3 regions of the Streptomyces sp. XH2 genome follow, and region 2 is predicted to be linked to each of the others. Evidence: riboswitches for the same ligand, from Rfam matches in the RefSeq annotation. Region 2 holds a riboswitch; each other region holds the start of a gene.
The links. A riboswitch is a leader RNA that binds a small molecule or an ion and turns the genes downstream of it on or off. The one in region 2 is predicted to bind cyclic di-AMP.
Positions count from the first base shown of each region.

Region 1: linked by a shared signal. The riboswitch ahead of ACOTKD_RS27045 (M23 family metallopeptidase) and the one ahead of ACOTKD_RS29805 (transglycosylase family protein) in region 2 are both predicted to bind cyclic di-AMP.
Region 3: linked by a shared signal. The riboswitch ahead of ACOTKD_RS10510 (C40 family peptidase) and the one ahead of ACOTKD_RS29805 (transglycosylase family protein) in region 2 are both predicted to bind cyclic di-AMP.

Region 1 is NZ_JBMMMZ010000013.1:309,652-317,360, forward strand. Features, by position in the region: gene ACOTKD_RS27025 (DUF6227 family protein) at 1-464, shown strand, start outside; gene ACOTKD_RS27030 (cold-shock protein) at 700-903, shown strand; gene ACOTKD_RS27035 (DEAD/DEAH box helicase) at 1,177-2,910, shown strand; partial or broken gene ACOTKD_RS27040 (PP2C family protein-serine/threonine phosphatase) at 3,174-4,268, shown strand; cyclic di-AMP (ydaO/yuaA leader) riboswitch at 4,482-4,615, shown strand; gene ACOTKD_RS27045 (M23 family metallopeptidase) at 4,625-5,944, shown strand; gene ACOTKD_RS27050 (aldo/keto reductase) at 6,014-6,958, shown strand; gene ACOTKD_RS27055 (hypothetical protein) at 7,011-7,310, opposite strand; gene ACOTKD_RS27060 (DUF3427 domain-containing protein) at 7,396-7,709, opposite strand, start outside.
Region 2 is NZ_JBMMMZ010000015.1:224,325-232,033, reverse strand. Features, by position in the region: gene eno (phosphopyruvate hydratase) at 75-1,355, opposite strand; gene ACOTKD_RS29805 (transglycosylase family protein) at 1,575-2,321, opposite strand; cyclic di-AMP (ydaO/yuaA leader) riboswitch at 2,325-2,519, opposite strand; gene ACOTKD_RS29800 (transglycosylase family protein) at 2,780-3,841, opposite strand; gene ACOTKD_RS29795 (cytochrome P450 family protein) at 4,128-5,432, opposite strand; gene ACOTKD_RS29790 (DUF6479 family protein) at 5,535-5,978, opposite strand; gene ACOTKD_RS29785 (hypothetical protein) at 6,149-6,910, shown strand; gene ACOTKD_RS29780 (nucleoside triphosphate pyrophosphohydrolase) at 7,009-7,709, opposite strand, start outside.
Region 3 is NZ_JBMMMZ010000004.1:234,452-242,160, reverse strand. Features, by position in the region: gene ACOTKD_RS10530 (FAD/NAD(P)-binding protein) at 1-363, opposite strand, end outside; gene ACOTKD_RS10525 (MFS transporter) at 490-2,025, shown strand; gene ACOTKD_RS10520 (hypothetical protein) at 2,332-3,576, shown strand; gene ACOTKD_RS10515 (carboxylate-amine ligase) at 3,582-4,664, opposite strand; cyclic di-AMP (ydaO/yuaA leader) riboswitch at 5,009-5,171, shown strand; gene ACOTKD_RS10510 (C40 family peptidase) at 5,176-5,649, shown strand; gene ACOTKD_RS10505 (S1 family peptidase) at 5,744-6,814, opposite strand; gene ACOTKD_RS10500 (hypothetical protein) at 7,375-7,581, opposite strand.

The DNA of each region.
Region 1 (7,709 bases), on a different contig from region 2:
AGCGGCGCGTGCACGAGCGGATCGGCGGCGGGATCGGGCCCGGCAGTGAGGGCGACGAGCTGCCGGCCTGGCTGGCGGAGGAGCTGCTGCTGGCCATGGGGCCGGTCCAGCCCCGCCGGGAGTACGTCGCCGACGCCTCGCCCGACCACGCGCGGCGGCTGCTGCGGCGCGCGGAGAACGAGGACGGGCCCGGCGAGGTGGTGCGCGAGCTGCTCCAGGGGGCGCTCGGCCACCACATCGCGCTGATCACCAAGCCGAGGCGCCGGGGCGCCGGGCGCGACGCCACCTGGTGCCGCTTCTACGAGCATGCGTTCCTGCTGGAGGGCGGGGGCGAGCTCAGCCTCTGGGAGCTGGAGCACAACATGAACAGGGACGGCCGCCTGGTCTGCGAGGTCTACCTGGACGAGACGGAGGCCGAGGTCGCCGCGGACCGGCACGCCCGCGCGCAGGGCGTGGAGCTGTAGGAGCGGGCAGGCACCGTCGGCGGGCGGTGGAACGGGGGCCGCCGACGTGTGCTAGGGAGCAGTGCGTGCGTGTGCTACGCTGAACTGACGTTTCAGTTGTGGTACCCATGAACTCGTGTGCGCCTGACGGTTATGTGAACCGACGGCGCATTTTTGTTTTTGCCGGTCTATTCCGGTGTGGGGCCCATTGCACCTTTCGGCATCCGTCGAGGGTGTATCCACTAAGGAGATAGACATGGCTACTGGCACCGTGAAGTGGTTCAACTCGGAAAAGGGCTTCGGCTTCATCGAGCAGGACGGCGGCGGCCCCGACGTCTTCGCCCACTACTCGAACATCGCCTCCAACGGCTTCCGTGAGCTGTTCGAGGGCCAGAAGGTTTCCTTCGACGTCACGCAGGGCCAGAAGGGCCTGCAGGCCGAGAACATCGTCGCCGCCTGACGATGATGCCCGCCCGGACCGCCTGACGGCGGCCCCGGGCTCTGCATGAAGCACACAGGCAATGGGGCCCGCACCACTGGGTGCGGGCCCCATTGCTGCCCCCGCGCCGGCCGGCGCCCGCTGTGCACCGGCCGTCGTCGTCCCGCACCCAGCGCGCCCAGGCTTTTCCGCCGTTCTGCCGTTCCCGCTCCTTTTCCTTGAGGGCGGCGGCCTCGCGATGCGAAGTCTCCTTTCCGGGCGTGTCCACCCCCTTTGAGGGAAGGTCCCACCCGCATGACTCGCTCCGCTCGTCCGACGACCCGCTCGCCCCGCGGGCCCCAGCAGAACCGCTCCGATCGCTCCGACCGGCCCGGCCGCGGCTCCCAGCAGGGCCGTGGTGGCGCCCGGCCCGCGAACCGCCGGCCCGCCGCCCCCCAGGGCGACTTCGAGACCCCGGTGAGCACGACCCCGGCGCTGCCGCCGGTCGCGTCCTTCGCCGACCTGGACATGCCGGCCGCGCTGCTCTCCACGCTCACCCGCGAGGGCGTCACCGAGCCGTTCCCCATCCAGGCCGCGACGCTGCCGAACTCGCTCACCGGCCGTGACGTCCTCGGCCGCGGCCGCACCGGCTCCGGTAAGACCCTCGCGTTCGGCCTGGCCCTGCTGGCCCGTACGGCCGGCCGCCGCGCCGAGCCCGGTCGCCCGCTCGCGCTCGTTCTCGTCCCCACCCGCGAGCTGGCTCAGCAGGTCACCGACTCGCTCGCCCCGTACGCCACCGCCGTGAACCTGCGGACGGCCACGGTCGTCGGCGGCATGTCGATCGGCCGCCAGGCCCAGACGCTCGCGCGCGGCGCCGAGGTGCTCGTCGCCACGCCGGGCCGCCTCGCGGACCTCATCCAGCGCGGCGACTGCAAGCTCGGCGACGTGCGGATCACCGTCCTGGACGAGGCCGACCAGATGGCCGACATGGGCTTCCTGCCGCAGGTCACCCGGCTGCTCGACCAGGTCGACCCGGAGGGCCAGCGGATGCTGTTCTCCGCGACCCTCGACCGCAACGTCGACCGGCTCGTCCGCCGCTTCCTGTCCGACCCGGTGACGCACTCCGTCGACGCGTCCGTGGGCGCGGTCGCCACGATGGACCACCACCTGCTGCACGTCACCGAGACGGACAAGAAGGACACGGTCACCCGGATCGCCGCCCGCGACGGGCGCGTGATCATGTTCGTGGACACCAAGCGCGGCGCCGACCGGCTGGTGAAGAAGCTGCTCTCCGAGGGCGTCCGCGCCGCCGCGCTGCACGGCGGCAAGAGCCAGCCGCAGCGCAACCGCACGCTGGACCTCTTCCGTACGGATCAGGTCACGGCGCTGATCGCCACGAACGTCGCCGCCCGCGGCATCCACATCGACGGCCTCGACCTCGTCGTGAACGTCGACCCGCCCATGGACCACAAGGACTACCTGCACCGCGGCGGCCGTACGGCGCGCGCGGGCGAGTCCGGCACGGTCGTCACGCTGGTGCTGCCCGAGCAGCGGCGCGAGATGAGCCGGATGATGGCCACGGCCAAGATCTCCCCGAACGTCGTCACCGTCGGCCCGGACCACCCGGAGCTCGTGCGCATCACGGGCGCCCAGGAGCCGAGCGGCGTGGCGGTCGTCATTCCTCCGCCGGTGCCGGCCCAGGCGACGCCGCGCAAGCGCAGCGGCGGGGGCTCGGGTGCCTCCGCCGGAGCGGCCGGCGGGGCTGCGGCTGCTGCCGGGTCGCGCGGGTCCCGGGGCACGCGCGGGTCGCGTGGCGGTCGTGGACGCGGTCGCGGGGAGGGCTCTGCCGGGGCTTCCTCTTCCGGTTTTGGTTCCTCTGGTTCCTCTTCCGGTTCCTCCTTCGCCGGCGGTGCCGGTCGTGGTGCGGGCTCCGGCGCGGGCCGCGGTGCCGGTGGCGGCGCGGGCCGTGGGGCCGGCGGCGGTGCCGGGCGTGCCGGTCGCGGTGGCAACGGGGGCGGGGGCGCACGGCAGCGCCGCGCGTCTTCCTGACGGCCGGGGGCCGGTGTCCGGCCCCTGACTGCCCGGGCCCCTGACTGCCCGGGCGCCTGACTGCTCGGGCGCCTGACTGCTCGGATGCCTGACTGCTCGGACGGCGGACCGGTCGGGCGGCGGACCGGTCGGGGTACTGACCGGTCGGGGTACTGACCGATCGGGATCCTGACCGGTCAGGTACCTGAGTGCCCGGGCTCCTGGCCCGGTGAGTTCCCCGATCGGCCGAGCACCGTTCGCCCGGTGACCTCCCGCCCGGAAGGGTGGGAGGGGTGAGCCGAACTGCCTGCCGCGCCGCGGGGCGCACCGTCCGCCGCGTTGCCCGTAGGCTCCCGGCCTTCCTGATCACCGGCGGCGCCCTCTTCGGGCTCGGGGCGCCCGCGAACTACACCTGCGCCCCCTTCCTCTCCGCCGCCCCCCTCGTGGCGGCGCCCCTGCACACCCTCCGCGCCACCGTCGCGGCCGCCCTGGCCGCGGTGGCGGTCGCGGTCGGCCTCGTGATCTACCACCGGCCGTCCGACACCGGTGAGGCGCTGGCCGAGATCGCCACCATCGGCACGGTCTCCCTGGTCGCACTGGGCATCAACCGCATCGCCCGCCGCAGCGACCAGCAGCTCGCCTCCGCCCGCGGCATCGCGGAGGCCGCTCAGCGCGCCGTCCTGCCCGCGCCTCCCTCCCGCATCGGCGGCCTGCGGGTGGCCGCGCGCTACGTGGCCGCGCACGCCGGCGCCCGGATCGGCGGGGATCTGTACGCGGTCCAGGACACTCCTCACGGCGTACGGGCCGTCGTCGGCGACGTCCGCGGCAAGGGCCTGGGCGCGGTCGAGGCCGTCGCCGTCGTGATCGGCGCCTTCCGTGAGGCGGCCGAGCAGGAGCCGACGCTGGAGGGGGTCGCGGGGCGGCTGGAGCGCGCACTGCAGCGGGAGGGCGCGCGGCGCGGGAACCTGGACCAGTACGAGGGCTTCACCACGGCCGTCCTGGCGGAGCTGCCGCCGGGGCAACCCGTACTCCGCCTGCTGAACCGCGGCCACCCGCCGCCGCTCCTGCTGCACGCGGACGGGCGGGTCGGCGCGGCCGACCCCACCGTGCCCGCCCTGCCGCTCGGGCTGGGGGACCTGGGGGTGTGGGCGGACCGGGCCGAGGAGCGGGAGTTCCCCGCGGGGTCGATGCTGCTGCTGATGACGGACGGGGTGACCGAGGCCAGGGACGCCGACGGCGCGTTCTACGACCCGCGGGCGGAGCTGACGGGTCGGCAGTTCAAGAGCCCGGAGGCGCTGCTGGACAGCCTGGTCGCCGAGGTCACGCGTCATTCGGGCGGTCAGGCGGCCGACGACATGGCGCTGTTGGCGATCCGGCGCGGCGAGCGAATCGAACAGCATTTCGTGGAAAGCATCGACAGGCTCCGTGGGCGGACGTCCTGTGAAGAGCTGTCAGGGAGAGCGGTGGATTCGGGCTTTCGGCTTGGAATCCACCCGGCATGTCTATTAACGTTCGATAACGGAGCGCGGTCGTCGCAACCGCCACAAGAGGCGGTGCACCGTGCGCCTTCGCCGAATCCCGCGGGCACAGCACCATCTGATACACCGGCACGTTCTGGGAACCGGGGAACCACCACCCTGGGGTGAATCGGGCCGCACGCGGCCCGTAGGAGACCTTCCTGCTCCGAACCCGTCAGCTAACCCGGTAGGCGAGAAGGAAGGAAAGGAGTGCCTTCGTGGCATCCAACGAGCCTGCCGATCCTTACGAGCTGCCCGCCCCTTACGAGCCTGCCGCCTCGTACGAGCGCACCTCGTACGAGCAAGCCGCTTACGAGCACACCTCGTACGAGCGCGCCTCCTACGAGTCCTACGGGCACGCCTCCTATGAGCAGGCCTCCTACGACCCGCCGCTCGTACCGGCGTACGCACCGCCGTACGAGCCGGACCCGGAGCCGTCGCACGGGGCGGACCGGCCCGCGCATGAGCGGTCGTACGAACCCTCCGCCTTCAGCGCCTTCTCGTTCGGCGCGGGCCGCGGGCGCCACCGCGTCGTCAAGCAGCGCGGCGGCACGATGGCCCGCAGCGGTGCCGTGCTCGGCGTGGGCGTCATCGCGGCGGTCGGCGCGGGCGGGATGGCGAGCGCCCAGGAGCGCCCGGCGGCCTCGATATCCGTGCCCGACCTGGCGCAGCTGCCGGGGGTGGGCTCGTTCTTCGCGGGGAGCGCGGCGGGCACGGCCGACTCCCTCGGCGAGGAGACCGGTGCGGCTGCTTCCGAGGTGGCCCAGGAGGCGGCGAAGGCGGGTGAGGCGCTCCGGGCGAGGATCATGGAGCAGGCCGATCACCAGCAGGGCGTGGCCGAGGACGAGGCGCAGGCGGCCCAGGTGAGGGTGGCCGCGGCGGCGCAGAAGCAGGCGGCGGAGCGCAAGGCGGCCGAGGCGGAGGCGGCGCGGACCGCGGCGGCCGCGGCGGCGGAGCAGAAGCAGGCGGAGCAGGGCCGGACGCCGGAGCGGACGCAGGCGCAGACGCGGACTCACGAGCGGACGCCGGAGAAGACAGAGGAACGGGCCCCCGAGAAGAAGCAGGCCGAGAAGCAGGCCGCGAAGCGGACGGAGAAGAGGGCGAGCTCGGGCAGGGCCTCCGCCCGTCGTTCCGGGCAGTCCGGAGCGTTCACCCTCCCCGTCGGCTCGTACACCCTGACGGCCGGCTTCGGGCAGGCGGGCAACATGTGGTCCGCGCACCACACGGGCGAGGACTTCGCCGCCCCGACCGGCACGCCGGTGAAGGCGGTGGGCGGCGGCACGATCACCCAGGCCGGCTGGGCGGGGGCGTACGGCTACCGCATCGTGCTGAGGCTCGACGACGGTACGGAGCTGTGGTTCTGCCACCTGTCGTCGATGGTGGCCACGTCGGGCAAGGTCGCTGCGGGCCAGGTCATAGGCCGGGTCGGCGCGACGGGCAACGTCACGGGGCCGCATCTGCACCTGGAGGTCCGGCCGGGCGGTGGCGCACCGATCGATCCGCTGGGGTGGCTGCGGGGCAGGGGCCTGCAGCCGTAGCCGACGGCGCTGCCGGGCGAGCGGAGCCGAAACGGAATACCTGCTCCGGTAAGGACGCTGAGATGATGCATGGCTGACATCCACAAGAAGATCGGCAACCTCTCCGTCCACCCGCTCGCCCTCGGCGGCAACGTCTTCGGCTGGACGGCGGACGAGGCGGAGTCCTTCGCGGTCCTCGACGCGTACGCGGCGGCGGGCGGCAACTTCATCGACACCGCCGACGTCTACTCCGCCTGGGTCCCGGGCAATCAGGGCGGCGAGTCGGAGACCGTCCTCGGCAACTGGTTCGCCTCGCGCGGCAACCGCGCCGACATCGTCCTCGCCACCAAGGTCGGCGCGGGCGTCCCCGAGCCGCGGGGCCTGCGCGCATCGGTGATCAAGTCGGGCGTGGAGGAGTCCCTGCGCCGCCTCCGCACCGACTACATCGACCTCTACTACACGCACTACGACGATCCGTCGGTGCCGGTGGAGGAGTTCATCACCGCGCTCGACGCGCTGGTGAAGGAGGGCAAGGTCCGCGAGATCGCGGCCTCCAACATCACGCCGGAGCGCCTGCAGGAGGCCCTGGAGTTCTCGGACGCCTCGGGTCTGGCCAAGTACGTGGCGATCCAGCCCCACTACAACCTGGTCTCCCGCGACACCTACGAGGGCGCCCTGGCGTCCGTGGCGGCGCGGCACGGCCTGGCGGCGGTCCCCTACTGGGCCCTGGCCTCCGGCTTCCTCACCGGCAAGTACCGCCCCGGGGCGGCCGTGGACAGCGCCCGCGCGGGGGCGGCCGGCAAGTACCTGGAGTCGGAGCGCGGCCTCCGGGTCCTGGCCGCCCTGGACCAGGTAGCCGCGGCCCACGACGCGGAGCTCGCGACGGTGGCCCTGGCCTGGCTGGCGGCCCAGCCGACCGTGGCCTCCCCGCTGGCCAGCGCCCGCACGGTGGACCAGCTGCCGGCGCTGCTGGCGGTGGCGGACCTGAAGCTCACGGAGGAGGAGCTGAAGAGCCTGACGGAGGCGTCGGCGTAACCGATGAGGGCCTCGGGCGGAAAAGACGCCGCCCGAGGCCCTGTCCTGCTGATCAGGCCCGGCTCTCCACCACCCAGGAGGCAAGGGCCACCCCACCGGCAACGGCGAACACGGAAGGCCAAGCCCCGATCTTCTTGGCCAGCGGATGAGACCCGCCGAACGCGGCAACGTACAGCCCGGTCAGCGCCGCGGCCTTGGGCGCCCCGACCGCCCCGGCCCACTGCCGAGCAGCCACCCCACCGGCCACAGCCAGCGCAACCCCACCAAGCGGCCGCTTCTTGGTCCACCGGGCAACCGCGTACCCACCAACAAGCCCACCCGCAGCAACCACACCCGCAGGAACCCGAGCCATCCCGCACCTCCGCATCAAGAAACCCAACGGTTTCGAGGCTACGCCGGGCTGCTGTCCAGCGTTGTGCGCGGGCCAGCAGCGCAGATCAACCAGCAGCGATGGTGGAGTACGTCCACACGTCGGCCGGCATCTCGTGCTTGAGCTTCCAGATGATGCCCATGGGGTTGCTGCCCTCGTGCGAGACGTACTCAGCCGGGCCCAGCAGCATCCAGGGCTGTGCGCCACCTATGTCGTTCTTCTTGTACCGGCGGACAAACAGGAAGACGTCTGAGCCCTGCGCCTGGTGAGTCTGGTACCGGACGCCTGTGGGCGAAGTGCTGGACGTCTGGTTCTGGGACTCCCAGTGGAAGAGCTCAGGGCTCCTCGCGTAGTCCTTGTAGCGCGTCTCCGGAGAGAAGT
Region 2 (7,709 bases):
GGTGAGGCTGCGGTTCTGAGGCCGTGTCAGCCCCGGGGGCAGCGGCCCCCGGGGTTCCCGGCCCCCCCGGGACGTCAGCCCTTGAAGCGCGGGAAGGCGCTGCGGCCGGCGTAGACCGCGGCGTCGTCCAGGATCTCCTCGATGCGCAGGAGCTGGTTGTACTTGGCGACGCGCTCGGAGCGGGCCGGGGCACCGGTCTTGATCTGGCCGCAGTTGGTGGCGACGGCCAGGTCGGCGATGGTGACGTCCTCGGTCTCGCCGGAGCGGTGCGACATCATGCACTTGAAGCCGTTGCGCTGGGCCAGCTCGACGGCGTCGAGGGTCTCGGTCAGCGAGCCGATCTGGTTGACCTTGACCAGCAGGGCGTTGGCGGCGCCCTCCTCGATGCCGCGGCCGAGGCGCTCCGGGTTGGTGACGAACAGGTCGTCGCCGACGAGCTGGACCTTGTCGCCGAGCTTGTCGGTGATGGTCTTCCAGCCGTCCCAGTCGTCCTCGAACAGCGGGTCCTCGATGGAGACCAGCGGGTACGCCTCGACGAGCTCGGCGTAGTACTCGGTCATCTCGGCGGCGGTGCGGGACTTGCCCTCGAAGGTGTAGGCGCCGTCCTTGTAGAACTCGGAGGCGGCGACGTCGAGCGCGAGCGCGATGTCCTGGCCGGGGGTGTAGCCGGCCTGCTTGATGGCCTCAAGGATGAGGTCGAGGGCCTCGCGGTTGGAGCCGAGGTTCGGGGCGAAGCCGCCCTCGTCGCCCAGGCCGGTGGACAGGCCCTTGGCCTTCAGGACCGACTTGAGGGTGTGGTAGACCTCGGTGCCCCAGCGCAGGGCCTCGGAGAAGGACTCCGCGCCGATCGGCGCGATCATGAACTCCTGGATGTCCACGTTGGAGTCGGCGTGCGAGCCGCCGTTCAGGATGTTCATCATCGGAACGGGCAGCAGGTGCGCGTTCGGGCCGCCCAGGTAGCGGAAGAGCGGAAGGTCGGAGGCCTCGGAGGCGGCGTGCGCGACGGCGAGGGAGACGCCCAGGATGGCGTTGGCGCCGAGCGAGCCCTTGTTGTCGGTGGCGTCCAGGTCGAACATGGCCTGGTCGATCAGGCGCTGCTCGGTGGCGTCGTAGCCGACGAGCTCCGGGCCGATCTGCTCGATGACGGCCAGGACGGCCTTCTCGACGCCCTTGCCGAGGTAACGGTTCTTGTCACCGTCGCGGAGCTCGATGGCCTCGAAGGCGCCGGTGGAGGCGCCGGACGGCACGGCGGCACGGCCCGTGGAGCCGTCGTCGAGGCCGACCTCGACCTCGACCGTGGGGTTGCCTCGCGAGTCGAGGATCTCGCGAGCTACGACGACGTCGATGGACGGCACGAGGGTCTCCTTCGTGTGTGTCTGAGGTTCTGCAGCACGAGCCTAACGGGCGCCGGAGGCTCACCTCGCCGTTGGACCGTGTTTCCGGGCCGTGAAACCCGAAAAAACCGCAAAATCAGCACAACAGCTCAAATGCCGAGTTTGCCGCACACTTGAGGAATTTCCGTAAAACGACAAAGAGGGGCGGCCCACTCGCGTGGGCCGCCCCTGTCAGCTCGGTCAGCTGAGGTGCAGCTTCTGGCCGACGTAGATCACGTCCGCGTCCTGGACGATGTCCTTGTTGCGGTCGTACAGCTTCTGCCAGCCGCCCTTGACGTTCTTGGCGTCGGCGATCTTGGAGAGGGTGTCGCCCTCCTTGACCTCGTACTCGCCGTCACCGACCTTGTAGGACTGCGGAGCGGTGTGGCTCGGCGCGGCCGGCTTCGGGGCCGGGGCCTCTTCCCGCTCGGTGGTCTGCGGAGCGGTGCGGCTGGGCGCGTGCTTCTTCGGCGCGGCCTGGCGCTCGCTGCGGTCCGCGTGGGACTTGCCCGAGACGGTGCCGCCGGCGCGGGAGGACTTGGCGGTCGTGCCGGAGCCGGAGGTGTCGGCACCGGCCTTGGCGCCGCCCACGGTCATACCCGGCACCGCGCAGCCCCAGGCGCCCGGGCCCTGCATGGCGAGCAGCTTCTCGGCCACGGCGATCTGGGCGCTCTTGGAGGCGTGGTCGGCGCGGTCGGCGTACTTCTGGCCGCCGGCGGCGTTCCAGGAGGACTGCGAGAACTGCAGACCGCCGTAGTAGCCGTTGCCGGTGTTGATGGCCCAGTTGCCGCCGGACTCGCACTCGGCGACCTTGTCCCACGTCTGAACGGAGGCGGCGTTGGCGGAGGTGGCGACCATCAGCGGGGCGGCCACGGCGGCGCCGGCGACACCGGCGAGCGTGACGATACGGACGGCCTTGGACGGACGGCGGTGCTTGCCCTTGGACATGAGTCGTTTCCTCACCGACGCCTACGAGGTGAGCTGTCGGGTTCGGGCTGTGAGTTCGCCCGGCCTCGTGTGCGAGCTCTGCGAGCACACTCGGCTTCACCCCTAGCCGGTCCCGGTCCAGCGACCCGCTTCGGGCCGAGGAGCCGTTCCCGGCGCCTACCTTGGTTCCCCCGCTCCTGCCTACGGCGCTTGCGCGACGACTCCAGCGGCCGTCGGCAGGATTCGGCGTGACGACCGTGGTGCTCGCGGTGGCGAGCGGTCACGACGGTAAACACAGTAGAGGCAAGGGTTCAAACCCCTCTTTCCAGCCACAGTCGCCCCTGGTTACCCAGGGGAACACTACGTTTCCGCAGGTAGGAGGGGGTTTGCCAAGTTGGGGAAGGTGACATTCCGCCAACTGGCAAAGAGACCCATGTCTCACTTTCGACTGGAACGGACATTCGCCGCGAACTGCCGGTCTATTTACCGACCTCGAGCTTCTGACCAGGACGGATCAGGTCGGGATCGGTTCCGACCGCTTTCTCATTGTGGTGGTAGAGCGACTGCCAACCACCCTTGACCGCATGCTGTTCGGCAATGACTGACAGGTTGTCACCGGGACGCACGGTGTAGTCGGTGGCCGTGGGACTGCCGGTACGGCCTTCGCCGCCGCCGCGCGATGAACGGGTGTCGTCCGAACGTGACGGATCGGCACGGTGCTTGCCCGTACCGGCTTCGACGCCGTCGGACGCCTGCCCCGCCGCGGAACCGGAACCGTCCTGGGTGCCCTGGGACGGCGTCGCGGGGGACGTGGGGATCGAGGTCGGGTCGTCCGTGGGGGACGACGAGGGCTTGCGGTGCCGGCCTTCTCCGGGCTCGCCGGACTTGCCGTCACCGTCCTTGCCGTCACCCGGCTTCGTGTCTCCCGGCTTGGGCGACGAGGAGTCGGGGGACGAGCTGCCGGAGGGCTTGCCCGAGGGGGTGCCGGAGGGGGTCCCGGAGGGAGTGCCGGACGGCTGGTCCGGCGACGGCGTGCCGGACGACGGCTGAGCGGAAGGCTCCGTCGAGGGCTTCCCGGACTGCGAGGGGGCCGTGGAGGGCTTCTCCGGCTTGGCGGACTTGTCCGGCTCCGACGGCGTGGAGTGCGAAGTGGTGCGCTCCGGGGCGCGTGATGGCGTCGAGTCGCTCGCGGGGGCGTGCGTGCCGCCCGGGTTGACGTCGGCCTTGGTGCCGCCCGAGGTGAGGCCCGCGCTCGCGGCACAGCTCGACCAGGAGCCGTTGCCGCTGCTTTCGAGGATCTGATCGGCGACGGCGATCTGCTGCGCACGGCTGGCGAGGTCGGGCCGGGGGGCGTACTCCCGGCCGCCGTGGCGCTCCCAGAGGTCCTGGGTCAGCTGCAGTCCCCCGTAGGTCCCGTTTCCGGAGTTCGCACTCCACAGGCCTCCGCTCTCGCACTGGGCCACACGGTCCCAGGTGCCGGCGTCGGCGGCGGAAGCGCCGGTGGCCGCGAGCAGCGGCATGGCGATTCCGGAAGCGGTCACCCCTGCGGCGACCACGATGGCGGGTATCTGACGGGGGCGGCGATGTCGGCCGGTTCCGGGTCTCATGGGCGCTTGCCTCTCGTGTGGCGTCGCAACGGTCTTTTCGGAATGGTCGTTGAAGATAGCGACGCCCCACCGCAGTCACAAGCCGGTGTAGCGGAGGTCACGCCGAGGTCACGCCGGGTGACGAGAGGTCAGGCGGGCCCGGATTTGCGGTGGTTTGCGGGGCGGTACGGGTCAGCGTTTCGCGCCCGGAACGCCCTGGGATCCGCCCTCGGAACGACCCTCAGGAAGTGCCCTCGGGAAGGCTCCCGGGAACGCCCCCGGGAAGGCCCTCGGGCGTGAAGGCCACGGGGAGGGTGCGCAGGCCGCGCATGATGAGCCCGCCGCGCCACCGCAGGTCCTCCGGTTCGGCGTTCAGCCGCAGGTCGGGAAGGCGCCGCAGGAGCGTCGCGAGGGCGGTCTGACCCTCCAGGCGCGCGAGGGGCGCGCCGAGGCAGTAGTGGATGCCGTGGCCGTAGCCGAGGTGCTGGTTGTCGCGCCGGGAGAGGTCGAGGGTGTCGGGGTCGGCGAACCGCTCGGGGTCGCGGTCGGCGGCCGCGAGGACGACGAGGACGGGGTCGCCCTCGGCGATGCGCTGACCGCCGATCGTCAGGTCCTGCGTGGCGAACCGCCAGGTCGCGAGCTCCACCGGGCCGTCGTAGCGCAGCAGTTCCTCGACGCCCGTGGCGAGCAGGGTCTCGTCGCCGTCGGCGAGCGCGCGCTGGAGGCGCTCGCGCTGCTCCGGATTGCGCAGCAGGGCGTAGGTTCCGTTACCGATCAGGTTCACAGTTGTTTCAAAACCCGCAAAGAGCAGGATGAAGGCCATCGCCGCGGCCTCGTTCTCGGTGAGGTGCTCTCCGTGGTCGCTTGCCCTGATGAGTCCGGAGATCAGGTCTTCGCCGAGATCCTCCCGCTTCCGGTGGATCAGTTCCGCGAGATACGTCCGCATCTTCTTCACGGAACGGGCCACTCCGCCGCGGGGGCCGCCGCCGTGGCGGATCATCATCCCGGCCCAGTCCCGGAAGTCGTCCTGGTCCTCGGGCGGGACGCCGAGCATGTCGCAGATGGCGTAGATGGGGAGCGGGAACGCAAACTCGTGGATGAGGTCCGCTTCCCCCTTGCTCGCGAACCCGTCGATGAGCCGGTCGGTCAGCTCCTGCACCCGGGGCGCGAACTCGGCGACGCGGCGCGGGGTGAACGCCTTGGAGACGAGGCGGCGCAGCCGGGTGTGGTCCGGGGGGTCGATGTTGAGCAGGTGCGTCATCAGGTTGGCGCTGCGCTCGCCCGGGATGCCGACCTTGCCCTTGCCGTGGGCCGACTCGGAGTGGTGCACGGGGTTCTTCGACAGGCGCTGGTCGGCGAGCGCCTGGCGGGCGTCGGCGTACCGGGTGACCAGCCAGGCCTCCACTCCGCTGGGCAGGGCGGTGCGGTGCACGGGGGCGTGCTCGCGCAGCCAGGCGTACGCGGGGTAGGGGTCGGAGGCGAACTCCCAGGTGAAGAGGGAGGGGGCGGGGGCGGGCGGGGTGTTCGTGTCGTTCGCGTCGTGCACCCCTTGACGCTACTAGGGGGGAGTCGGGGCGGCTCAGTGGTGGCGGCGTGCCGGGCCGGTGCCGTACGGCCCGGAAGCGGGCTTGGTGGTGACCGGGGCGGCCTAGTGGTGACCGGGGCCGCCGCTGCCGAAACCGCCGCTGCCGCCAGGGTTCCACTTCTTCCTCTCCTCGGAGAGCTCCTCGGGGTGGCTGCCGGGGTTGTGGATCTCGTGCGGCAGGACGCGCTCGCCGTTCGCCTCGGGATGCAGCTCGTCCGCCTCACGGTGCTCGGTGACGTACCCGACCTTGTTCTCCTCGTCGTCGTTGTGCCCCGGCCCGTGGTCGGGCGAGGTGGGCCCGGTGTCGTGCTCCTGCCGGGTCTGCCAGGCGCCCTGCCGGCGCTGGGGCTGGGAGGGCGGGGGCGGTTCCTCGTCACGCTTCTTGAAGCCCTTGACCACGGCCATGATCAGCAGGGCGACGACGAAGAGGCCGACGACGAACTGGATGATCCCGCCGGCCCAGTGCGGCGCGGCGAGGTCGGCGAGGTGTACGTACTGGATGCGCATGACATTCCGGGTACCCGCCCGCCGCCCGGACAAGACGGCCCGTAGGCCGAACGGGTGCCCGAGCGGAAGGGCCACTCCGGCATGTGCATACTTGCGTTCGAATTTTGGTCTTTTTGATCATTCCCTTATCTCGGCAAGTCTCTGCACGTCTCTGCACAAAGGAATCCCCTGTGGACATTCGCCCCCGCCGGGTCGCCCTCGCGGCCCTCGTCGCCGCCTCGTCGCTGCTGCTCGCCGCCTGCGACGGCGGCTCCGACTCCGCCTCCGGTCCGGGTACGTCCTCGGGCTCCGGAAGCAAGAAGGACAAGGGTGCGCCCTCCGTCCCCGCCGCCATCACCGCCGACCAGGCCCAGCAGGCGCTCGTCGCCCTGACGGACCTGCCGGCCGGCTGGAAGCTGGAGCCGAACACGGGCCTGGACAAGTCGCAGGGAGGGGAGGACGAGCTCCTCAACGGCTCCAGACCCGAGTGCGCGCCGATCACGGCCGTCCTCAACACGGGCCGGCTGGAGGAGGACCACAAGGCGAACGCCCAGGTGGTCTTCACCAAGAAGGGCGACCAGACGACGGTCGCCCAGGACGTCAGCGGCTATGAGCGCGCGGTGGCCGAGAAGGCCATGGCCGGGCTGCGGACGGCGGTCGAGAAGTGCGCGGCCTTCGACGCCAAGGAGAGCGGCAAGAAGGCCACGGTGAAGGTGAAGAAGCCCGCCGGGCAGCAGCAGAAGTACGGCGACGAGTCGGTCTCGTACGCCGTCACCGTCGTCGCCGGCGACATGCAGATGGACTTCGACCTCGGCACGGTCCGCAGCCACGGCGCGATCACGACCGTCCTGAACAACTACAGCGACCACGGCGACCGCGGCAAGGCCGCGTTCGCCAAGGCCCTGACCAAGGCGGCGGAAAAGCTGACGGCGGCGGCAGCGAAGACGGCGTAGCGACACCCCGGGCGCCCCACAAGAGTCCCCGCCGCGACGGCGGGCGGCTGCGACGGCGGCGCCCGGCGGTGCCGAACCGCCGTAGCCGTACGTACCCCCTAAAAACCCTCCGCGGAGCGAATCGCGTCGCGGTACGTGCGCGCCGCCGCCCGCAGCGCCGTCTCCGGTTCCACGCCCGACGCCTCCGCCCGTACGGCCAGGGCGAGCAGTTCGTAGCCGATGCCGTCGCCCGCGGGGACGGCGACGTCGAGGCCCTGCGACCGCACCCGGGAGGCCAGCTTCGCCGTGAGGGCGAGCGCCGGCTGGCCGAGCGGGACGCCCTCGGTCACCGACTCGCGCCCCTTCTCCTCCGCCTTCGTCCGCATCCAGTGGGCCCGTACGTCCTCCGGGGTCTCCGCGGACTCCTCGCCGAAGACGTGCGGGTGCCGGTGGATGAGCTTGTCCACGATCGCTCCGGCGACGTCGTCGACGGAGAACGCCTCGTCGGGGTCGTCCTGCGCGATCCGCGCGTGGAAGACGACCTGCAGCAGGACGTCGCCCAGCTCCTCCCGCAGCGCCTCCCGGTCCCCCGTCTCGATCGCCTCGAGAAGCTCGTACGTCTCCTCCAGCGCGTACTTCGCGAGGTCCTCGTGGGTGCGGATCCCGCTCCACGGGCAGGCGACCCGGATCCGGTCCATGACCTGCACCAGGTCCAGCAGCCGCGCACCGGGCAGGTCGTACGAACCGGGCAGCAGCTCCAGCGCGGGCATCGTCTCGCGGCCGGAGCCGGCGAGCCGGGCGAGACCGTCGGTGAGGGCCG
Region 3 (7,709 bases), on a different contig from region 2:
GGACCGCCCGGCCTGCTCCCGCGCCCAGGCCGCGCGGTCCGCGCAGTACTCGGCCATGCGGGCGCGGGGGACGCAGTCCTTCGCGGAGCCCGGCCGGCCCTGCGCGCGCAGGTGGTCGACGAAGTCGCCGGGCCGGTCCGCGAGGAGCGAGTTGAGCTCGGCGGCGGAGTTGCACAGCAGCAGCGGGTCCTCGTCCCCGAACGCCAGCCCCCAGCCGGCCGGGCGGGGATCCACGACGCGGACGGACCGCACGGGGTGCGGCGGGCGGCGGCCGGCGAGCGTGCGGACCAGCTGCAGCAGCAGGCTGGTCCCGGCGACCCCGCCGCCGATGACGACGACCTCCCGGCCGGTGTCACCCTTCACATCCACCGCCCTCCTCCCGGCTCTCCCTCCCGGGTCCGTAGAGGGCACACTGCCCAGCCGGCCGGTCCGCGGAACCCGCCCGGCCCTCCGGATGCGGGCCGCCCACCCGGCGGATACGTTCCGGCTGTGGACCGTATCTCCCCCGAAGGCCCCTCTGAGCAGGCGCAAGCCGATCCCGCGCGCTGGGCGATGCTCGCCGTCCTGTGCGCGAGCCTGCTGCTCGTGGCCATGGACGCCACCATCTTGAACGTGGCCCTGCCCTCGCTCATCAAGGAGATGCGGCCCGACGCCCTCGAACAGCTGTGGATCATCGACATCTACGGGCTGGTCCTCGGCGGCCTGCTCGTCACCGCGGGCGCGGTCGGCGACCGCTTCGGCCGCAAACTGCTGTTCACCACCGGATTCACGGTCTTCGGCGCGGCCTCGGTGCTCGCCGCCACGGCCGGCCTCACCGACAGCGTCCTGCAGCTGATCGCCGGACGCGTCCTGCTCGCCGTCGGCGGGGCCATGGTGATGCCGTCCACCCTGTCCCTGATCCGCACGATCTTCCCCGACCCCCACGAGCGCACCCTCGCCATCGGGATCTGGGCCGCCGTCGCCGGGGCGGGCGCCGCGATCGGCCCCCTGGCCGGCGGCCTGCTGGTGAACGCCTTCTCCTGGTCGGCGGCGTTCTGGGTCAACGTGCCCGTCGTCCTGGTCACCGTCGTGGCGGCCGTCCTCCTGCTGCCCGAGTACCGCAGCCCCTCCCACCACGGCCTCGACCTCGTCGCCGCCCTGCTCTCCGTCGCCGGAGTGGTCCTCACCGCCTGGGGCATCAAGCACCTCGCCGGCGGCTTCCGGCCGGTCGACCTCGCCGCCCTGCTCGTCGGCTTCGCGGCCCTGACCTGGTTCGTCCGTCGCCAGCTGCAGTCCGCCGACCCGCTGCTGGACGTCCGCCTCTTCGCGAGCCGCCCCTTCCTGGCCGCTGCCCTCGCCACCCTCATCGCCATGATGGGCATCGGCGCCGCCCTCTACCTCATCTCCCTGTGGCTGCAGTACGCCCGCGGCCACGACGCCCTCGCCGCCGGCGTGCGCACCCTGCCGGTGGCCCTCGCCCTGCTCGCCTCCTCGCTGCTGACGCCGTGGATGCTGCGCCGCACGGGCGTCCGCACCGTCCTGACGGTGGGTCTGGCCGCCCTGCTGTGCGGCTTCGCCCTCCTCGCCGGCGCGCCCCAGCCGCTGGGCTACGGCGTCGTCGCCGTCGCCCTCGTCACCTTCGGCATCGGCGACGGCATGGCGATCACCGCCGCCGCGGCCGTCATGGTCGCCGCCGTCCGCCCCGAACGCGCCGGCCAGGCCGGTGCCGTCTCCGAAAGCGCCTACGAACTGGGCATCGGCTTTGGCGTCGCCCTCCTCGGCAGCATCCACGCCGCCCTCTTCCGCTCCGGCATGCCCACCGGCCTCCCGCCGGCCGCACGGGAGTCGGTGGGCGGCGCCGACCAGGCCTCCCGCGCCCTCGGCCCCGCCACGAGGGAGGGCCGCGCCCTGCTCGCCGCGGCGAGAGCGGCCTTCGACGACGCCCTGCGGACCACGTCGCTGGTGTCGGCGGTCATCGTGGCGGCGGCCGTGGTCCTGGCGGCGTTCCTCGTCCCGAAGGGCTTCCGCGTGGACTCGGCGCACTAGGAGTTTTTCCTCACTCGCCGTTTGTGATGCAGCGCGCAGGCGCTGACGGTTCTTATACGGCGGTGATCGGCCGTTGATCCGGTATCCAGGGTGTAGGGAGCATGATTCGCGGTCCTCTGTTTTTTCGTCCTGCGACCTTTCGTGGTCTGAATTCCGTGACCGTGCAGGCCCTCGACAGCGCGGGCGGCACGAACGGTCGGCCGAATGGGGGGCGCCTGCCGGCGCTGCGGGCTGTCCGCGGCGGGCCGCCGGTTCCTGCTGATAGATCGGCAGGGTCAGGTGTGACGCGGAAGGAGCGAGCCGTCGATGGGTGAGTCCGCGGCAGCGGAGACGGTGCCGCCGTCCGTTGGTGCGAGCGTGGCGCGGATCGCCGTGGCCTGTGCCGGGGCCGTGCCCGCGGTCGTGGTGCGGCTGAGCGGTGCCGAGCTGCCGCCGGGCGCGGCCGTGGCCGTGTTCGGGCTGGGGGTGCTCTGTTCGGCGCTGCTGTTGATGTGGGCCGCGGAGACGGCCCGCGCGGACATGGCCGGAGCGCTCGCGCTCGCCCTGCTGGCCTTCATCGCGGTGCTGCCCGAGTACGCCGTCGACCTCTACTTCGCCTACGCGGCCGGATCCGATCCCGCCTACGCCGCGTACGCGGCGGCCAACATGACCGGCGCCAACCGGCTGCTGGTGGGCGTCGGCTGGCCGCTCGTCGCGCTGGCCGCCGCACTGGCGCTGCGCCGCAGGGGCGCCGCCCCGGGGCCGGTCGTCCTGGAGCCGCACCGCCGGATCGACGTCGCCTTCCTGGCCGTGGCCGCCGTCGTCGCCTTCGTCATGCCGCTCACCCGCGAGATCGGCTGGTACGTACCGGTGGTGCTCATCCCCTGGTACGGCTACTACCTCTACCGGATCGCGAAGTGCTCCACGGGGGAGATGGAGGAGCTCGTGGGCGTCCCGGCGCGGCTGGCCGTACTGCCGCGGTCCGGGCGGCGCACTGTGACGGCCGTGCTCTTCGCGGGTGCCGCGGCCGTCGTCTTCGCGTGCGCCGAGCCGTTCGCGCACGGGCTGGTGGAGGCGGGCGCCTCACTCGGCATCGACCGCTTCGTGCTGGTCCAGTGGCTGGCCCCGCTCGCGTCCGAGGCCCCGGAGCTGATCGTCGCCGTGGTCTTCGCCTGGCGCATGCGGGCCGGTGACGGCCTCGGCGCGCTGCTGTCCAGCAAGGTCAACCAGTGGACGCTGCTGGTCGGCTGCCTGCCCCTCGCCCACGCGCTCGGCGGGGGAGGGGCGGCCCTGCCGCTGGTCACCCGTCAGGTGGACGAGGTCGCCCTGACGGCCGCGCAGACCGTCCTGGCGGTCGTCGTCCTGCTGGACCTGCACTTCGTCCGGTGGGAGGCCGCAGTCCTCTTCGTCCTCTTCGCGGTGCAGTTCGCGCTTCCGGGAGAGTACGCCCGGGAGGTGCTGACCTACGTCTACCTGAGCCTGGCGGCCCTGCTGCTGACGAGGCGATGGCGCCACCTCCCGGACACCGGGCGGGCCCTGGGCGGGCGGGTCGCGGGGGACCCGCACTTCTGACCTGCCTACGGCTCAGAGATCAGCTCCGTCACCGCCTTCAGCCCGTCCGTCGCCAGCGCCCGGCGCTGCCGGTCCGCCCCGGTGCCCCGCCGCAGCAGGCGGCTGACCAGCGAGCTCACCTGCCGGGTGTCGCCCGACTCCTCCAGCGACTGCCCTATGTGGGCGAGGAGGCCGCGGACGACGTCGTGCGCGCCGTGGCGCCGGCCCGTGGGGTCCACGAGCACCCCGTCGAGCCCGTGCCGGGCGGCGTGCCAGTTCGCGGCGGCGAGCAGCTCCGGCAGGCAGGGCACCGGGGGCCGCCCGGTCTTCTCGTCGCGGATGGCGGTGGCGACCAGCCCGCGGACGACGCCGGCGAACATGACGGAGTCGTCGGCCCGCAACTGCACGTCCAGGCAGCGCACTTCGATCGTGGGATAGCGCTCCGAGAGCCGTGCCGTCCAGTACAGCTGGCCCCGGTCCGCGATCGCCCCGGCCGTCTGCAGCGCCTCGATGCGCTCCTCGTAGTCCGCGAGGCCGTGGAAGTACGGGGGCGGGCCGCTGACCGGCCAGCGGCTGTAGACCACGGTCCGCCAGCTGGAGAAGCCGGTGTCCTGGCCGTTCCACAGCGGGGAGTTGCCCGCCATGGCGACGAGGACGGGCAGCCAGGGCCGCACCCGGTTGAGGACCGCGACACCCGTCTCGCGGTCGGGGATGGCGACGTGGACGTGCATCCCGTGGACGAACTGCTCGTCCACGAGCTGGGCGGCACGCGTCCGCATCGCCAGATAGCGCGGGTTACCGGTGACCGGGATGGGCTCGGGGCCCGAGCACGGCGCCGTACCGCAGGCGGCGATCCGGCAGCCGGACCGCTTGGCGGCGGAGCTCAACGCGTGGCGCAGCCGCAGCAGGTGCCGGCTCGCCTCGGCGAGATCGGAGCAGACCGGAGTGGCAACTTCCACCTGGGCCTGCAACAGCTCCGCCTGAATCTCCCGCTCGTTCACGACCGGATCCAGGTCGACCGCCGCCCGGACCTCGTCGGCCAGGGGAACCGGCAGTGCGGTGGCCGGGTCGAGCAGAAGATACTCCTCCTCGATCCCTAGGGTGAGCATGCCGTAGGGCTACCCTCGGGCCCTCGCGGCGAACCGCACGGACCCCGCCGCCGCTGCTTTCTGACGCAAAGACGCCCTGCCGCGACCCCGCTCACCTCGCCTTCCGGGCCTTGCCGAGGTGACTCGAATCAGTTCTTCAACTGCCTTTTGATAAACGGGATTTCCCGCCACTCGTGATGCCGGGTAACACCCCGGTTCCACGGGGCGACGCGAAGTGAAGAAGTTCACAGAAGCACCTTTCGGCTCCGAATTCCGGCGGTCCGTGATGCAGGATCGTGCATCGAACAACAAGATCCCGTCACCGAGGCGGGCGACCCGGGCGGACGCCGAGTCCTGCCGCCGTACCGGGTGCGGAGCAGAAGCGAATGGATCGGCAGGAGCGGGAGACCCGAGCACGGCGGACCACGATGGCGGTGGTCCTTGGGGTGAAGCCATTTCAGGTGGCCGGGCAACTTCGACAGCCCGAACCCGACAGGTCATCTTTCGCAGGCGGATGACGAAGGGTTTTGGCATGTCTGCGTTCCCTGGCATATCCACGCTCATGTCCCGCGCCGGTGCCGCCTCCGTGGTCACCGCCGCCACCGTGACCGCGTCCATGCTGCTCCCCGGCATGTCGGCCGAGGCGAGTGCGGCCACCCCGGGCGCCGCCGCCCTGAAGGTCGCGGCCTCCAAGCAGGGCTCCCCCTACCAGTACGGCGCCGCCGGCCCCAACCGGTTCGACTGCTCGGGTCTCACGCTCTACTCGTTCAAGAAGGTCGGCAAGAACCTGCCGCGCACCGCGGCCGACCAGTACAACAAGACCCGGCACATCTCCTCCGGCTCCCGCCAGGCGGGCGACCTGGTCTTCTTCCACTCGGGCAGCAACGTCTACCACGTCGGTATCTACGCGGGTAACAACAAGATCTGGCACTCGCCCAAGCCCGGCACCTCGGTGCGCCTGGAGAAGATCTGGTCCGGCAGCGTCTGGTACGGCCGGGTTAACTGACCCCGGCCGGACGCGGCCGAACCGGGCCGGGGCGACCCCACCCCGGCCCGGCGACCTCCAAAGAGCCCTGTGCGGGCGTCCCCGGAGGAGTGCGTCAGGGCAGCTGCGCCCCGTACGCCTGCAGGGCCTCCGGTACGGGCTGGAAGAACGTCTCGCCGCCGGAGGAGCAGTCGCCGCTGCCGCCCGAGGTGAGGCCGAGGGCGGTGTCGCCGGCGAAGAGCGCGCCGCCGCTGTCGCCCGGCTCGGCGCAGACCGAGGTGCCGATCATGCCCTCGACCGCGCCCTCCTGGTAGTTGACGGTGACGCCGAGGGCGGTGACCTGGCCGTCGTGGACGCCGGTCGTGCTGCCGCTGCGCTGCACCGTCTCGCCGACGGTCGCTTCCCCGGCCTTGGCGATGTTCTGCGTGCCGCCGTCGTAGAGGTCCACCGCGCTGGGGTGGGCGATGGACGAGGTGTAGCGCACGAGCGCGTAGTCGTGGCCGGGGAAGGTCGAGCTCTCGGTCACCCCGATCTGGGCGCCGCCCTGCGTGGCGGACCAGGTTTGCGAGGCGTTGCCGCAGTGCCCGGCCGTGAGGAAGTACGGCTTGCCGCCCTTGGTGACGTTGAAGCCCAGGGAGCAGCGCACGCCGCTGCCCCAGATCGCGTCGCCGCCCGCGATGAAGGGGCGGAACGTCCCGGCCGTCGTCCGCACGGCCACCTTGTCGCCGAGGCTCGCGACGACCTTGTCGAGGCGGTCCTTGCGGGCGCCGGTGACGGTGCTGTCGGCGGTGACGACCACCTTGTTGAGGCGCGGGTCCACTGCCCAGGCCGTGCCCGGAATGGACGCATCCGACTTCAGCGTCCGCCGGGCCGAGGCGAGCTCGGCCGCGGAGTGGCGCACGATTCTCGGGTCGGCGCCGGCGGCCCGCACCCGAGCGGCCGCCCCCTCGTCGAGGACGCCGACGACGAGCCGGCCGCTCCCGGCGTCGTAGTACGTGCCGGCCGAGTCCGCACCCAGGTCGGCGGAGATCTTCCGGGCGAGCTCCGAGGCCTGCGGCGACGAGAGCTGACGGGGCGCCGGTGAGCTCGCGTGCGCGCTGGGGAGCGTGAGCGCCGCGGCCGTCAGGGCGACCATCGCCGCCCCGGCGGCGGCCGTACGGCGCGTGGAGATGCAGGAACGTTTCACTCGTGGCCTCCTGTGGGGGAGTGCCCGGCGGCGCGACGGACGCCCGGGCGTGATGGAGGAGGTGCGTACGTGCGTGCGTTGTGCGTGTGAGTGCTGGATGCATGTCGTGCGCGTGCGTACTGCGTGTGCGTCGTGCGCGTGCGTGCTGCGCGTACGTCGTGCGCCCGCCTGACGCGCACAGGCCGGACATGGTGCGCGACAGGCCGATGAGATCGTCGCGTCCATGTCAAGAACGGTATACGGGCGAGTATCCCGAGGCGGCGAGCGGAAGTTCAAGAGCGACATTCGGTCGTGCGAACGGTCCCGGCGGGAGACCTCCGGCGGCTCACGCGTACCGGAAGCCTTGCTTCTGAACGGGGGTGACGCGTACGGACGGCGGCCGGGCGGTGAGCGGACGACGAGGGGGGCGCCTGTCCGGTATTCGCTCTCCGCAGGCCCTGGATACCGGGGCCCGGGGGCGTCCTTTGCACAGTTTTAACGGCCGGGGACGGCAGAACGCCTGCACAAACAAGGCCGGGGCCCGCCGTTCGCACGGCGGGCCCCGGCCCCGTCACGCGTGGCTACTGGGCGCCCGACGTGTGGGTCGGACGGATCGGGCCGCTGCCCCCCTGCCCCTGCGCCCCGGCACCCTCCACGTGCTCGACCGGCTGGTCCAGCTCGGTCGAAATGGCCTGCTCGGACGGCGTGGCAGCCGGCCCGGACGGCGCGGCGGCCTGCTCGGCGGGGGCCCCGGCCTGCTCCGTGTGCTTGGGGTCCTCAGCGGTCATATCGAACTCCTGTGTAGAAGGCGCGCCGTGACGCGCCGTGAAACAACGGTGCCAGCAGTATGTATCGGCCCCATCAACGGACGATCAACGCCCCCTTGCCGGCCCGGGCCCGCCCCCGCCCGCCCACC